DNA from 2 places in the Rhizobium sp. CG4 genome. Region 2 is predicted to be linked to the other one. Evidence: riboswitches for the same ligand, from Rfam matches in the RefSeq annotation. Region 2 holds a riboswitch; the other holds the start of a gene.
The links. A riboswitch is a leader RNA that binds a small molecule or an ion and turns the genes downstream of it on or off. The one in region 2 is predicted to bind cobalamin.

Region 1: it holds a riboswitch for cobalamin, as region 2 does, so the genes downstream of both, HGO37_RS22335 (ABC transporter substrate-binding protein) here and bluB (5,6-dimethylbenzimidazole synthase) in region 2, are expected to answer to the same signal.

The regions. Positions count from the first base shown of each region.
Region 1 is NZ_JABAEG010000009.1:218,063-225,619, forward strand. It holds gene HGO37_RS22330 (methyl-accepting chemotaxis protein) at 1-427, shown strand, start outside; cobalamin riboswitch at 535-772, shown strand; gene HGO37_RS22335 (ABC transporter substrate-binding protein) at 955-1,974, shown strand; gene HGO37_RS22340 (FecCD family ABC transporter permease) at 1,980-3,011, shown strand; gene HGO37_RS22345 (ABC transporter ATP-binding protein) at 3,008-3,772, shown strand; gene HGO37_RS22350 (class I SAM-dependent methyltransferase) at 3,775-4,548, shown strand; gene HGO37_RS22355 (NAD(P)/FAD-dependent oxidoreductase) at 4,552-5,805, opposite strand; gene HGO37_RS22360 (cryptochrome/photolyase family protein) at 5,937-7,367, opposite strand; gene HGO37_RS22365 (SAM-dependent methyltransferase) at 7,419-7,557, opposite strand, start outside.
Region 2 is NZ_JABAEG010000002.1:282,469-290,025, reverse strand. It holds gene HGO37_RS06525 (glyoxalase superfamily protein) at 52-429, opposite strand; gene HGO37_RS06520 (TolB family protein) at 612-1,442, shown strand; cobalamin riboswitch at 1,483-1,667, shown strand; gene bluB (5,6-dimethylbenzimidazole synthase) at 1,748-2,434, shown strand; gene HGO37_RS06510 (DUF2865 domain-containing protein) at 2,469-3,551, opposite strand; gene HGO37_RS06505 (NADP-dependent malic enzyme) at 3,730-6,039, opposite strand; gene HGO37_RS06500 (UDP-2,3-diacylglucosamine diphosphatase) at 6,239-7,069, shown strand; gene HGO37_RS06495 (winged helix-turn-helix transcriptional regulator) at 7,167-7,547, opposite strand.

The DNA.
Region 1 (7,557 bases), on a different contig from region 2:
TCAGGAAATCAACCAGCATGTTCACGCGATTGCTGAGGCAACCCGCGAACAGTCGGTTGGTCTTCAGGAAATCAACACCGCCGTCAACACCATGGATCAGGGCACGCAACAGAACGCTGCCATGGTCGAAGAAACAACGGCGGCAAGCCATGGTCTTGCAACGGAAGCCACGTCCCTTAACTCGCTGCTCGGCCAGTTCAGACTGACAGGCACCGGCGGTATGGCTGGTTTCGCAAGGCCTGCTGCTCCTCGCGCCGCCGCTTCGGCTTCGCGACCTGCTGCACCGGCACCGGTGGCAGCATCGACAAAGTCCAGGCCGATTGCGTCTCCAGCACGTGCACTGGGCAATAGGTTGGCGAGCGCCTTCGGTGGCGGTTCATCTGCCGCTGCGACTACAGCCAAGGAAGCGGACTGGACAGAATTCTGAGCCTCCAAGATTTTTGAGAATGAAAAATGCCGCCGCCTCAATCTCTGGGGCGGCGGTTTTCTTTTGTTCGGTCTGTCGCAATAGCCTTGACCTTGTCTGCGCCTTGGCCATAAGTGGCATCCGACGGTTCTCCAAAGGGTTGTACCTGGAGGGGATTAATAGGGAACATGGTGCGTTTCTATCGAAGAAACAATGCCATGGCTGCCCCCGCAACTGTAAGCGGATTGCCGCTCATCCTTGTGGTGTAGCTCTTACACCATGCCACTGTGCCGCTGAGTGCACGGGAAGGCAGATGAACGGCGTGAATTCGTGAGCCAGGAGACCTGCCGTTATTTGTTAATCCAACGCACCGGGCGGGGTTGTCCGGAAAGGAATAGTCATGTTATTACATAACATATGCATTTGTTGCCTCCGTTCATTGCATTGTTGGGTTAACCGCGCGTCGTTTTTCTAAACGCTGCACAAACCGGGCAATTTAGGCCCGTAATCTCAACTGCATTTCAAATATTTCCAATCGGGAGGCTTCCATGCGTGCCATCATAAAAACTCTCAGTGCTGTAACCGTTTTAGTTGCCGGGTTCTCTGCTAGTGCCCATGCGGCGACCCAATATCCGTTGACGGTTACCAATTGCGGTCAGTCGATTACGTTCGAAAAGGCGCCAGCAAAGATCGTTTCGATCGGACAGGGCATGACCGAAATCCTGTTTTCCCTTGGCTTGGCAGACAAGATTGCCGGTACCGCCGTTTGGGTTGGGCCGGTTTTGAAAGAATATGAAGGCGTCAATGCGCAAATTCCGCGCCTTGCAGACAATGACCCCAGCTTTGAATCGGTTGTCGGCAAAGAGCCTGATCTGGTTGCTGCGGAGTTCGAATGGCACGTCGGCACGCAGGGTTCTGTGGGCAAACGCGAACAATTCGGTTCACTTGGCATCAATACCTATGTTTCTCCTGCAGACTGCGTGGCCAAGATCAATGCCGATGGTGGCGATGGCGTACGCAAAGAACTTTTCACGATGGATCTGATCTATCAGCAGATCAGCGAACTCTCCGATATTTTCGATATCAAAGAACGGGGCGAAAAACTGGTAGCCGATCTGAGGGCACGTGAGGCCGCAGCCGTCGCGTCGATCGGAAACGCATCGTCGGCCAATCTTCCTGTTGTTTTCTGGTTCTCCAGCAAGGAAGTGAAGGGCGACGCCTATATTGCCGGTAAAAACAGTGCTCCGGCCTATATTCTGAAAACGCTTGGTGCCAAAAATGTCGTAAGCACGGAAGAAGAGTGGCCGCTGGTCGGTTGGGAAACCATTGCCGAATCCAACCCTGCTGTCGTCGTTATCGCTACCATGGATCGTCGCCGTTATGCCGCCGATGATCCTGCGGTCAAGATCGACTTCCTGGAGAACGATCCGGTCACCAGCCACATGGATGCCGTTAAGAACAAACATTTCGTCATGATGGATGCACAGTCCATGAACCCGACCATTCGTACGATTGATGGCATTGAAATCCTGGCAAAGGGTATCCAGGCGCTCGGGATTTCCAAGTGACAGAAATGCCTGCACGTCGTTCAGCATGGTGGCTGCCTTTGGCAGTCACCGTCTTTTTTCTGACGCTTCTCGGCTTCATGATAAGTCTTGCCGTGTCGATCGGCGAAATTTCCATTCCGCTCGATACGACGGTCAAGGCGATCATGAAACGCGCCTTTGGAATGCCGTTTGAAATCAGCCGCATCCATGAAGGCGTAATCTGGGACTATCGTCTGAGCCGCGCCTTGGTTGCGGCAAGTGCAGGGGCTGCGCTGGCGCTCTGTGGCGTGATCCTGCAAGCATTGCTACGCAACCCTCTTGCTGAACCTTTCGTGCTGGGCATTTCCGCAGGTGCCTCGACCGGTGCCGTTTGTATTATGGTTCTGGGAATCGGTTACGGTGTTTTGACACTGTCTACGGGCGCATTTCTGGGCGCCGTCGTTGCGTTTCTTCTCGTGTCACTGCTTGCGGCCGGCGCTGGTGGCAGCAGCGACCGTATAATTCTTGCCGGCGTGGCCGGTTCGCAGCTCTTTAATGCGCTGACATCCTATATCGTCACCACATCTGCAAATGCAGAACAGGCACGTGGTGTGATGTTCTGGTTGCTCGGTAGCCTGTCCGGTGTGCGCTGGCCGGACGTTTATCTCGCTGCACCCGTTGCATTGTTGGGTTTTGTGTTTTGTGCGGCCCATGCCCGGGCATTGGATGCTTTCATGTTCGGTACAGATACCGCCGCCGGACTTGGTATTCCCGTTCGTCGTGTACGCATAACTCTGCTTGGCGTGACGGCATTGATGACGGCAACCGTCGTCAGCATCGTTGGCTGTATCGGATTTGTCGGGTTGGTCATTCCCCATGCCGCACGGTTCATTGCTGGCTCCGGACATCAGCGTCTTTTGCCTGTGTCTGCGATGATCGGTGCCATATTCATGGTGGCAGCCGATATCGTGTCACGTATCATCATCCCACAGCAAATCCTGCCAATCGGCGTGGTAACTGCATTGTTTGGCGCGCCCGCTTTTGCCTTTATTCTCTACCGTGCACGGAGGGCCGCATGAGTATTTCGCTGGAAAAAGTGCACTGGGCTTCAGGCGGCAGTCTTATTGTCAATGGCGTAACTCTCGACGCTGCACCCGGCACGACGCTTGGCCTGCTTGGGCCAAATGGTTCGGGAAAATCCAGTTTGCTGCGGCTCATCTGCCGTATCCGCAAAGTCCAGAGCGGCGTAATTACACTTGGCGGCGAGGACATAGCGACCCTTTCTCAGGCCCAGATTGCCAAAAGTACGGCCTTTGTTGAACAACAGGCAACGACGGAAATCCAGGTCAGTGTGCTCGATGTCGTCAAGCTTGGACGAACACCGCATCGCAGCCCGATTTCAATCTGGAAGTCGGAAGATGAGGCCGCCGTACAGGATGCGCTGACACATGTCGGCATGCTGGATAAAGCGTCTAGGTTTTGGCACACGCTGTCTGGTGGTGAAAAACAGCGGGTTCATATTGCCCGGGCATTGGCGCAAACGCCGTCACAGCTTCTGTTGGATGAACCAACCAACCACCTCGACATTCAGCACCAGCTGGACATTCTGGCGCTGGTGTCCCGGTTGCCGGTAACGTGTATCGTCGCCTTGCATGATCTCAATCTTGCAGCGATGTTCTGCGATAATCTCGCGGTCATGCATGCAGGGGAGATCGTGGCTTTCGGCCCGCCAGAAGAGGTTCTGACGGAAACGCTCATTCGTGACGTTTTTGGAGTTAGTGCGCGTATCGAGCGATCATCTTACCATGGCCGTTGCCATATCCAGTACAAGACGGCTTGACCATGAGCATCGACAACTTCCACCTCAAGGACGATATCAGGGATTACTGGTCGAAACGGTCGGAAACATTCGATCTGGTATTCGGCCATCGTATTCCACCCGGACCAGAATTTGACGCCTGGCAGCAGCCAGTGCGCGACGCTTTAGGTGAACATTCATTATCCGTGCTGGAACTGGCCTGTGGCACGGGCGAGGTGACACGGCTTATTCACGACATTGGTCATGACGTGACGGCCCTCGATTTCTCCGAGGCTATGTTGTCAGTTGCGCGGCGCAAACACGCGGGAAAACCGCGTCTGCGTTTTGTGCTTGCAGATGCCGAAAACACGATGGAGCCTGACGACATCTATGATGCCATCGTATGCCGTCATCTGGTCTGGACGTTGACGCAGCCTGAACAGGCGTTTCAGGAATGGCACCGTGTATTGAAGTCCGGTGGCCGTTTGCTGGTTTTTGACGGGGACTGGGCACAATTGACGCCGGTTGGCCGCATCGCGTCAAAGCTGATTGCGCTGCTTGGCCGGTTTTCCCTGCCCGATCCACATTACGACAGTGCCCAAAGCGCCAAACACAAACACATTATGGAGCAGCTGCCGTTCGGGGACGGGCTTCGTCCTGAACGCATCATTCCACTACTGAAAGGTGCCGGGTTTTCAGATATTCGCCTGCACTCGCATGACCCGATTGCGGTGGCGCAGCGTAAGCAGGCGAATTTGCGTGATCGTTTGAGAACACGGCTTTATCGCCGGTTTATTCTGACCGCGACAAAACCGTGATGTTTAACCGAAGCGGCCGGCGCGGAATGGATCGATGGAAATTGATGGTTCCCGTCCGGCAACGAGATCGCTGACCAGTTTGCCCGTTGCCGCCGACTGCGTCAGGCCAAGATGCCCGTGCCCGAAGGCATAGATGATGGCGGTGCTTACCTTGGAGGCGCCGATAACCGGCAGGCAATCTGGCATGGATGGGCGGAAACCCATCCACTGTTTGCCGCCTTCGGTTTTCAGACCGGGCAGAAACTTGGCAGCTTTTCCCAAAAGTGCTTCGGAGCGTCGGTAATTCGGCGGCAGTGACAGACCGCCCAGTTCGACGGCACCACCCACTCGAATACCGGTGGAGAGCGGCGTCACGACAAACGCGTGGTCATTGAAATAGAGCTGGCGGGTCAAGTTGAAAGACTGGTCGGGCAGGGTTGTGTTGTAACCACGTTCTGTCTCAAGCGGCAGGTTCTCGCCAAGGCTTGCACCAAGGTTCTTTGACCATGCGCCACCAGCGACGACCACCTTTGCCGCGTCCAGTGTTTTGCCGCCCGTCAAGGTCACGCGCGCCTCGTCGCCACGGGGCTCAAGACGTAGCGCTTCGCCCTCAATCAGCTTGCCGCCTCGTGCGATGACCAGTTCCGCAATCGCCTTGGTGAATTCGTATGGCTCGGAGACCTGCAGGCCGCCAGGTGTAAACATCGCGTGCTGGAATTGTGGTGCCAGACCCGGCTGCAATTCGTCGATCTCATCGCGCCCAACACGGTTGAAGACAAAACCGGCTTTTTCCTTTTCCGCCCAATCGGCAGCAGCGGCATTGAAGCTTGCTTCACTGTCGTAAAGATCAAGCGTTCCGGTGTTGGTAAAGAAACCGGAGAGTTCGGGCATCGCGCGGATCACGTCCATCTCCGCGGCAGACAGTTTCATCATCGCGATCTGGGTTTTTAGTCCGTGCCGGAAGGCGGATTCGGAGCTCGCGCGCCAGAAACGCCACAGCCAGGGAGCAACCTTCAGGGCATAGGATGGTGGAACGCTTAACGGGCCCAGCGGATCGAAAAGCCAACGCGGCGCCTTTTTCATAAGGCCCGGCGCAGGAATGGGAATGATCTCAGGGAATGCTAGAATGCCGGCATTTCCGGAGCTTGCGCCCCGTGCAATTTCTCCACGTTCCAAAAGGGTTACAGAACGACCTTGTGATTGCAGATAAAGTGCCGACATCACTCCGATAATGCCTGTGCCAATCACAAGCACATCGTGTTTTTCCTGATCGCTCATAAGACGCTCCCGCCGATTTTGTCACCCTTCCCAACCACGGAGGAAGTGCTTTTGGCAAGCACTAACATGATGTAATACATACTGTCGACATAAAATGTCTTCTATGATTGGATGACGCAAAGCCTTGAGTGTCAGGCGAAGAGATCGTCTTCTTCGCCCTTTTTACTGTTGCGTGCACGACGCGATGAGCTTTTCAAATCAACAATAGGTTTTGGATAAGTTTTACCCAGTACTACACCGGCTTTTTCCAGTACGGTGTCTGGTGCTTCAAACGGTTTGTGTATCCATTTGTTCGGCATGTCGGCCAGTTCAGGAACCCATTCACGGACGTAATCGCCCGCAGCATCGAACCGTTCGCCCTGGACAACGGGATTGAATACGCGAAAGTAAGGGGCAGCATCCATGCCACAACCGGCAACCCACTGCCAGCTGCCGGGATTACTAGCAATGTCGCCATCCACCAGCGTATCCCAGAACCACTCTTCACCATGTCGCCAATCGATGAGCAGGTTTTTGGTGAGCAGGGAGGCAACCAGCATACGGACGCGATTGTGCATCCATCCGGTTGCCCATAATTGCCGCATGCCCGCGTCGACGATTGGGAAGCCCGTCTGTCCTTTTGTCCAGGCGCTGAGCGCTTTTTTGTTCTCCTGCCATTCGATATGGGCGATGGCATCGCGCATATCGTAACGCGCAATATCCTTGCGGTGGTAGAGCTGGTGGTAATGGAAGTCTCTCCAGATCAGCTCAGAGAGAAATTTTTCGACGCCCGACGAGACGGAAGGATGTTGCTCGCCATAATGAAGAGCACTGTGCCAAAGCTGTCGGACGCTGACTTCGCCAAATCGCAAATAGGGTGAGAGCTTGGACGTTCCCAGCTTGCCGGGAACGTCGCGGCTTTCGGCATATGACTTCACGATGTCATCAAGAAAGTCGTGGAACTGCTCGTAACCGGCCTCTTCGCCAATCTGCCACGAGCCTTCCATCTTTTCAGCCCAATGCGGTGGGGATGGACGCTCATAGTTTTTAGGCTTGGTAGATGATGACTGCGCTTTGGTGTCGCGCAAACGCAGGGGCGTGGGCACACCCTTCTGACGCAGTGAACGGGCAAACGGTGTGAAGACCTGATAGGGGCCGCCACTGCCTGTTTCGAGTTGCCAGGGTTCAAGGAGAAGATTGCCATGAAATGAGGTTACCGTGAAACCCGACTGGCGAAGATCAGTCTTTATCTGCGCATCGCATTCCCGCTCAGCTGGTGCGTACCGACGGTTCCAGAAAACCACCTCCGGCTTTATCTCTTTTGCCAGCTTTGGCAGGATGTCCGCGGATTTTCCTGTTTCAACAATGAGGGTTACGCCTAGTTTCTCAAGCCGTTTGCAAAAGTTGGCAAGACTTTGTTCTAGCCACCATTGTACCGCGGCGCCTGGTTTGCGCAGGTTATGGTCCGTTTCGTGTATATAAACGGCTGTAACCGAACCGCCTCTTGCAAGCGCTGCATCAAGTGCAGGGTTGTCGCCAATTCTCAAGTCGTTGCGAAGCCAAACGACTGCTTGTGAAACCATCTTCCGGCTCCTGTTTTATAAAGGTGGAGAGGAAGCATACTGCTATGCTTGTTATTCTAATCGAAAATGAAACTGGCCGACATCAATGCGGCCGGAACGGAAACCTGCGGCGCAATAATGCAGGTAATAACGCCACATGCGCTTGAAGCGGCTATCAAAGCCAAGGGGTTCAATATTGTGCCACTGCGCG
Region 2 (7,557 bases):
GCTTGTCACGGATATCCAGCGGAGCGCGTCGGCGCGACACCATTCCCGTACCTAGATTACCTGGCCGACATCGATGCGGTTGCCATCCGGGTCTTCAAACACGAAGGCGCGCAGGCCGTAATCCTTGTCCTGCAGACCTTTGATGATGCGCAGGCCATGTTGTTTGCACAGCCTATGCAGGGCATCGACGTCACTCACCATCATGTGAGCAACGTTGAAGGGGGCTGCCTTGTGTGACGGCTGCAGGGTCAGATGCAGCTCGGCATTGCCCTGTTTCAGGATCATGAAACCGACGGGATTTCCGTTTTCAAACACCTTGGTGAAGCCGAGCACTCCGACATAGAAGTCATGGGCCTTTTGAATGTCCTTGACGGGAAGCATGGCGGCAATCCGGCCAAAATGGATGCCTTGATCGGCGATGGAATTCATCGCGGAACCTCGAACCTGGGAGAAACGGGGCAGGGTAAACGGACTGTGCCGAAACGCTGCTGTTCTCCTTATTTGAATTTGCAGGACGGTGCCTGCGGCAATAGGATCATTATGTAAAGGTGTCGGGCGAGGCAAATAAAATGTCCGCTCAATCCTGTTGATGAGCAATCCCGGGAGGATGCGTGCGCAGTTCCATCGAAATCTACAACATCCGCACCCGTCAGATGCGTGTGGTCTGGCAGACCGAGGCGCTGTTTGAAGCGCCCAACTGGTCGCCGGATGGCCAATATCTGCTGCTCAATGCCGATGGGCTGATCTATCGCCTGTCGCTTTCGGGTGATCCGACACCGGTCAAGGTGGATACCGGTTTTGCGACCCTGTGCAACAACGACCATGGCATTTCGCCCGACGGTTCGCTTTATGCCATTTCCGACAAGGTGGAGTTTGGCAAGAGCGCAATCTACCTGCTGCCGTCTTCCGGCGGCACGCCAAGGCTGATGACGCACAATTTGCCATCCTATTGGCATGGCTGGTCACCGGATGGAAAATCATTTGCCTACTGCGGCATTCGCGATCAGGTTTTTGATATATATTCCATGGACATAGAAAGCGGAGTTGAATCACGTCTTACGCATGGTGAGGGCCGTAATGACGGGCCGGATTACTCCGCCGATGGCCAGTGGATCTATTTCAATTCCAGCCGCACCGGGCTGATGCAGATATGGCGTGTGAAGACTGATGGCTCATCTGTCGAGCGCGTAACCGACAGCAATTTTGGAGACTGGTTTCCCCATCCATCGCCATCAGGCGACAAGGTGGTGTTCGTGTCCTACGACGCCGATGTCTTTGACCATCCCCGTGATCTGAATGTGCGGGTGCGGTTGATGGATACCGATGGCGGCAATGTCGAGACGCTGTTTGAACTGTTTGGCGGGCAGGGCACCATGAACTCGCCCAACTGGTCGCCTGACGGCGATGAGTTCGCCTATGTCAGGTATTTCCCGGCGACCTAACGCCACATGCACCCGTGCTTGCATTTGCGCGATCTAGCGGACATAAGCACTGCCGTCAGGTGCCTGCACGACGTGCGGGAGAATCGGGAATCCGGTGCAAGACCGGAGCGTGCCCAACGCTGTAAGGCGGACATCTGCTGCACCAATCGCCACTGGATGTTCCGGGAAGGCGGCAGCGGAAGGACGATGCCAAGCCAGAAGACCGGCCCGACATCATAGACCAGCCCGTATGGACGGCGGGAATGGTTGTTTGCCTGGTGGGTTCTGCGGGATTTGCCGGCAATAAGCATTGTTGGGGATTAACGATGCAGGACGATCCGTTTTCTGAAGCCCGCCACGCGGCTGGCGCTTTTTCCTGTGATGACAAGGCAGCCGTTTACCGGGCCATTGAGACGCGCCGTGATGTGCGCAATGAGTTCGAAAGCCATCCATTGCCGGATGATCTGGTGACAAGGCTACTGGCTGCCGCTCACGCCGCACCCTCGGTCGGTTTCATGCAGCCGTGGAACTTCACACTGATCAGGGATCAGACGGTGCGTGATGCCGCCTGGCAGGCTTTCGCCCGCGCCAATGAGGAGGCGGCGCTGCTGTTCGAAGATGACAGGCAAAGCCTTTATCGTAGCCTCAAGCTCGAGGGTATTCGCACCGCCCCCCTCAGCATCTGCGTGACCTGCGATCCGACCCGTGGTGGTACCGTCGTTCTGGGACGCACCCACAACCCGCGCATGGATATCTATTCCACGGTCTGCGCCATCCAGAACCTGTGGCTTGCTGCCCGTGCCGAAGGGGTGGGTGTCGGTTGGGTCAGTATCTTCCATGATGCAGACATACGCCGCATTCTCGGCATTCCCGACCATATCGAAATCGTTGCCTGGTTATGTCTGGGGTACGTGACCGAACTCTACGGCGAGCCGGAACTGGCCGTTAAGGGCTGGGCCAAAAGGCTGCCGCTGGAAGATCTGGTGTTCCAGGATCAGTGGGGCAGTCGATAAATCTATTGGCACGCGTAAGGAAACGCGTCGTGCGTCACTGCTGCTGCGGTTGTGCACCCTGCAGAGCCGGATTGTGCAGATCGATCCGGCTGGTTTCCTCGGGCAGAAACTGTGGTCCAACGACCCGGACTTTACTATCCTTGGGATCATAGTCGCGCTCGGCTGGTGCTTCGGCAACCGGTTGTTCTGCCTGCTTGTTTTCGCCATTCGGCGTCTTGATATCTGTAACGCCGGAATAGGGTTCTGCGGGTTTTGACTGGTTGGCCTCTTCCTGCTTTTTCATCTGGTCGAAATAAGACGCCATGTTGCAGCCGCAGGATGGCGAGCGGGTGTCTGCTGACGTGTTGCGATAGGCAAAGGCGGTCGGCAGGTCCTTGTATGGCTTGCCGGTCTCGGCAGAAACCATATCCGCACTCTCCTGACCTTGCAGGGAGTGGTAATAAAGCTCGGTCTCAGAACCGGGGCACATTTGTTCACAGGTCGCGGCCTGACGGCGAAAATCAAGCGGTGAGGCATTGGACGAAATCGGGAAGAACGCGCCGTCGCAGGTGCGTACGCACAGGGTTCTAAGGCCGCCCTGCATTGGCGGTGTGAACACCGGCTGGCGGTTCGGGTCCACCTCGATCATGCCGGGTGGGGCAAATTCCTGGGTCTGGTCATTCGGGCTAGCGGCGGCAGACTGTGGGCGTTCGTCAAAGCAGCCATTGGCATCAAGTGCGGCCATGATACGATCACGGTCAACGCCGCGATTGCGCTGCTGTGCGATCATCTGGTCGCGGCTGACAAGCAGGTCGTCCCGCTCCGCCTCGGCGTCATAAAGTGCATCTTCGATCTGGTCGCACAGCTGGGCATTTTCACCGCCGTAAACGACAATGCTGCCGCTCGAGCAGCCATAGGCTCTCAGATCATTGCGGATTTTGCGGATGATGATGTTCTGGCGGGTCAAGGCGCTTGCAAAATGGCGCACTTCGGCAGTGTTTCCAATAATCTGCGCAGGCGCGCGCAATTCCTGACGCAGGTCATCACACACCGAGGCAGCAAAGGACGCGGCAGGAAAGCTGCCGATCAGTACCGGCAAAAACAGCATTGTAAAATTGCGCAGTTTCAAAGCTGTCACCTGTATGTTCCGCTTCCGATGTGGTTGCGTTTTCGGCTTCGCGTCTGCGGACATCCAAACAAAAAGGATGGAAAAATATATGCCGCAAGCGCCTCATTCATCCGATTGTTATCATATAAATGAGGCAGTTGCGGCAATCGGCAATTCAAAACTGCGTTAACGCAGCTTTAGGGCACCATTACGGATGCGAGGCTTCCACGACAGCCAAGGCTGCCATGTTGACCACGCCGCGCGATGTCACGGTTGGCGACAGAATATGTGCGGGAAGGGCGGTGCCGAGCAGGATCGGGCCAACATGCAGCGCATCTGTCATGGTGCGAACCAGACCGAGCGAAATATTCGCCGCGTCAAGGTTCGGGAACACCAGCAGGTTTGCTTCGCCAGACAGCGTGCTGTCAGGCATCGCACGCTTGCGCAGGCTTTCGGTCAGGGCAGAACCACCCTGCATTTCGCCATCGACTTCGAGATCCGGTGCGGTGTCACGCACGATCTGCAAGGCGTCACGCATCTTGCGGGCGCTTTCCGAATCACGCGAACCAAAGTTCGAGTGGCTGATCAGCGCGGCCTTTGGCGTGATGCCGAAGCGGCGGATTTCCTGAGCGGCCAGAATGGTGCTTTCAGCAACTTCTTCTGCGGTTGGATTGTAGGTCACAAACGTATCGGTGAAGAAGGTTGCGCCACGCTGCGAGATGATCAGGCTGAGGCCCGAGAATGCACGCACGTCCTTTTTCTTGCCAATGATCTGGTTGACGTCACGCAGGTGACGGTCAAAACGGCCTTCTAGACCGCAGATCAGCGCGTCTGCTTCACCACGCTTGACCGACAGCGCACCTATGACGGTGGTGTTGGTACGAACGATGGTGCGGGCAGCTTCCGGGTTGATACCCATGCGGCCAACCAGCGCGAAGTAATCATCGACATATTCGCGGTAACGTGGATCGTCTTCCGGATTGACCACGGCAAAGTCTGCATGCGGACGAATGCGCAGACCGAAACGCTTGAGGCGGGATTCGATGATCTGCGGGCGACCGATCAGGATCGGTACGCCGGTGCCTTCTTCCAGCAGAACCTGGGCAGCACGCAGCACGCGCTCGTCTTCACCTTCCGAGAAGATGATGCGCTTCTTCTCAGCCGATTTTGCAGCGGCAAAGATTGGCTTCATCACGAAACCAGAGCGCCAGACGAAGCGGTTCAGCTGGTCGAGATAGGCGTCGAAATCGGTGATCGGACGCGATGCAACGCCGCTGGCTGCCGCCGCACGGGCAACGGCCGGTGCAATGCGCAGGATAAGGCGCGGGTCGAATGGCGATGGAATGAGGTAGGTCGGTCCAAACAGCGGTGTGTCACCGGAATAGGCTTTCGCAGCCACTTCCGAGATTTCTTCCCGCGCCAGTTCGGCAATTGCCTTGACGGCCGCCATCTTCATTTCTTCGTTGATGGTGGTTGCACCACAATCAAGGGCGCCGCGGAAGATGTACGGGAAGCAGAGAACGTTGTTCACCTGGTTCGGGAAGTCCGAACGGCCGGTGCAGATCATCGCATCAGGACGGGCTGCACGCGCCACTTCCGGCATGATTTCCGGGTTCGGGTTGGCAAGAGCCAGAATAAGCGGCTTTTCAGCCATCTGTACCAGCAGCTCAGGCTTCAGAACGCCAGCCGCCGAGAGACCGAGGAAGACATCTGCGCCATCGATGGATTCGGCCAGAACGCGTTTGTCGCTCTTCTGGGCGTAGATTTCTTTCCACTCGTCCATCAGGGTATTGCGGCCGTCATAAACGAGGCCCTCAATGTCGTGAACCCAGATGTTTTCCTTCTTGGCGCCCAGCGATACCAGCAGGTTAAGGCAGGCAAGGGCGGCCGCACCGGCGCCTGACGTGACGATCTTGACATTGCCAAGCGACTTGCCAGCCAGTTCCAGGCCGTTCATCACGGCGGCAGCCACGATGATCGCGGTGCCATGCTGGTCGTCGTGGAACACTGGAATGTTCATCTTTTCGCGCAGCTGGCGCTCGACTTCGAAACATTCAGGCGCCTTGATGTCTTCAAGGTTGATGCCGCCAAAGGTCGGCTCCAGCGCCGAGATGGTCGAGACCATGTCGTTGATGCCGGGCGCGTCGATTTCGATGTCGAATACGTCGATGCCGGCGAATTTCTTGAACAGGACGGCTTTTCCTTCCATCACTGGCTTGGAGGCCAGCGGACCGATATTGCCGAGGCCAAGAACAGCCGTACCGTTGGAGATAACAGCCACCAGATTGGCGCGTGCCGTATATTCGGCGGCCGTTTCGGGGTTCTCGTGAATGGCAAGGCAAGGTGCTGCAACACCCGGCGAATAGGCCAGTGCCAGGTCGCGCTGGTTGCCGAGCGGCTTGGTCGGTTGAATTTCGAGTTTGCCGGGGCGCGGATAGCGGTGGAAAAACAGCGCCTGTTCGTCCAGGTCAGCACTTGCTGGTTTTGGTTGAGTTTTGTTTTTATCCTGCGAATTCATTCCTGCACCGCTTTTTTCAAATGTTTTCGTTGGGCTTCTGAATACATCAATCAGCCCCATGGTACAGCCGTTATTTGATTGATTCGTGTCAAAATGAGTGTGGGTGAAGAGGGTTTTGCGGCAGAAAATAGTCCTTTGTCATGATGCTGAAACACGACTCTGGTTCTGGAGTATGTAGTTTGATTGCCAAGACAGGGGGATGAATTCCGTGGCCCGGCAAATGGAAACCAGACATTTCAGAACCTTATTTATCTCGGACGTGCACCTTGGCTCCAAGGCTGCCAAAACCGACTACCTCCTAGATTTCTTGCGTCATCATGATGCTGACACGATCATTCTGGTGGGAGACATCATTGACGGCTGGCGTTTGCGCCGCAACTGGTACTGGCCGCAAGGCTGCAATGATGTTGTGCAGAAACTGCTGCGCAAGGCGCGCAAGGGTGCCCGGATCATCTATATTCCCGGCAACCATGATGAGTTCCTCAGAGAGTTTCCCGGTTCGCACTTCGGCGGTATCGAAGTCGCCGAACGTATGGTGCATGAAGCGGCAGACGGCAAGAAATACCTGATCATCCACGGCGATGAGTTTGACGTGGTCGTGCGTAATGCCCGTCTGCTCGCTTACCTCGGTGACTGGGCCTACGACGCAGCAATTGCCATCAATGTGATACTGGCAGCCGTTCGTCGCCGTATCGGCCTGCCATACTGGTCGTTCTCGGCCTGGGCAAAGCTGCAGGTCAAACATGCCGTCAACTTCATTGGCGAGTTCCAGCGCGTTGTGGTGGACGAAGCCAAGCGTAACGATGTGGACGGCGTTATCTGTGGCCATATCCACCACGCCGTGATCAGCGAGATGGATGGTATCCGTTACATCAATACTGGTGACTGGGTGGAAAGCTGCACGGCAATTGCCGAAAATGAAGATGGCAGCTTTGAACTGATCACCTGGATGCAGGCTGAAGAAAACCCTGAAAACATCGAGCAGGAAGAGCAGATCGCTCTGCCACCGTTCCCGATGCGCGCCGCCTGACGTGACAGAGTGACAAGCGCCTCTCTGCGGCGTGCATTTCATCTCAGGCTGTCATCTGAAAAATAGCGGTTGCCTCCAGTGACTGGCGGCAACCCAACTACTTTTTCGGCGTTACTTTGCGTCCACGTGCCACTTTTTCCGGGACGCTTTTTCCGTATTCATTCCACCAGGCCGTCAACGCTTCCATTGTCGGACCGAGGCCTCTGGCTTTCGCAGTTATCTCGTACTCCACGCGAGGCGGGACCTCGGCATAGACCGTGCGGGAAACCAAACCGTCCAACTCAAGCTCCCGCAATTGGGCGGTCAACATATGCTGGGTGATGCCAGGAATGGCTTTGCGCAGCTCGTTGAAGCGATAAATGCGCTGGTTGAGAAGCCACATGATTTCGAGTTTCCATTTCCCCGAAAGCAACGCGAATGCACGCCGCATTTCTTCGTGCATATTTGCGCCGTCCGGCTCATTAGTCTGGTTTTCCATACTTACCACG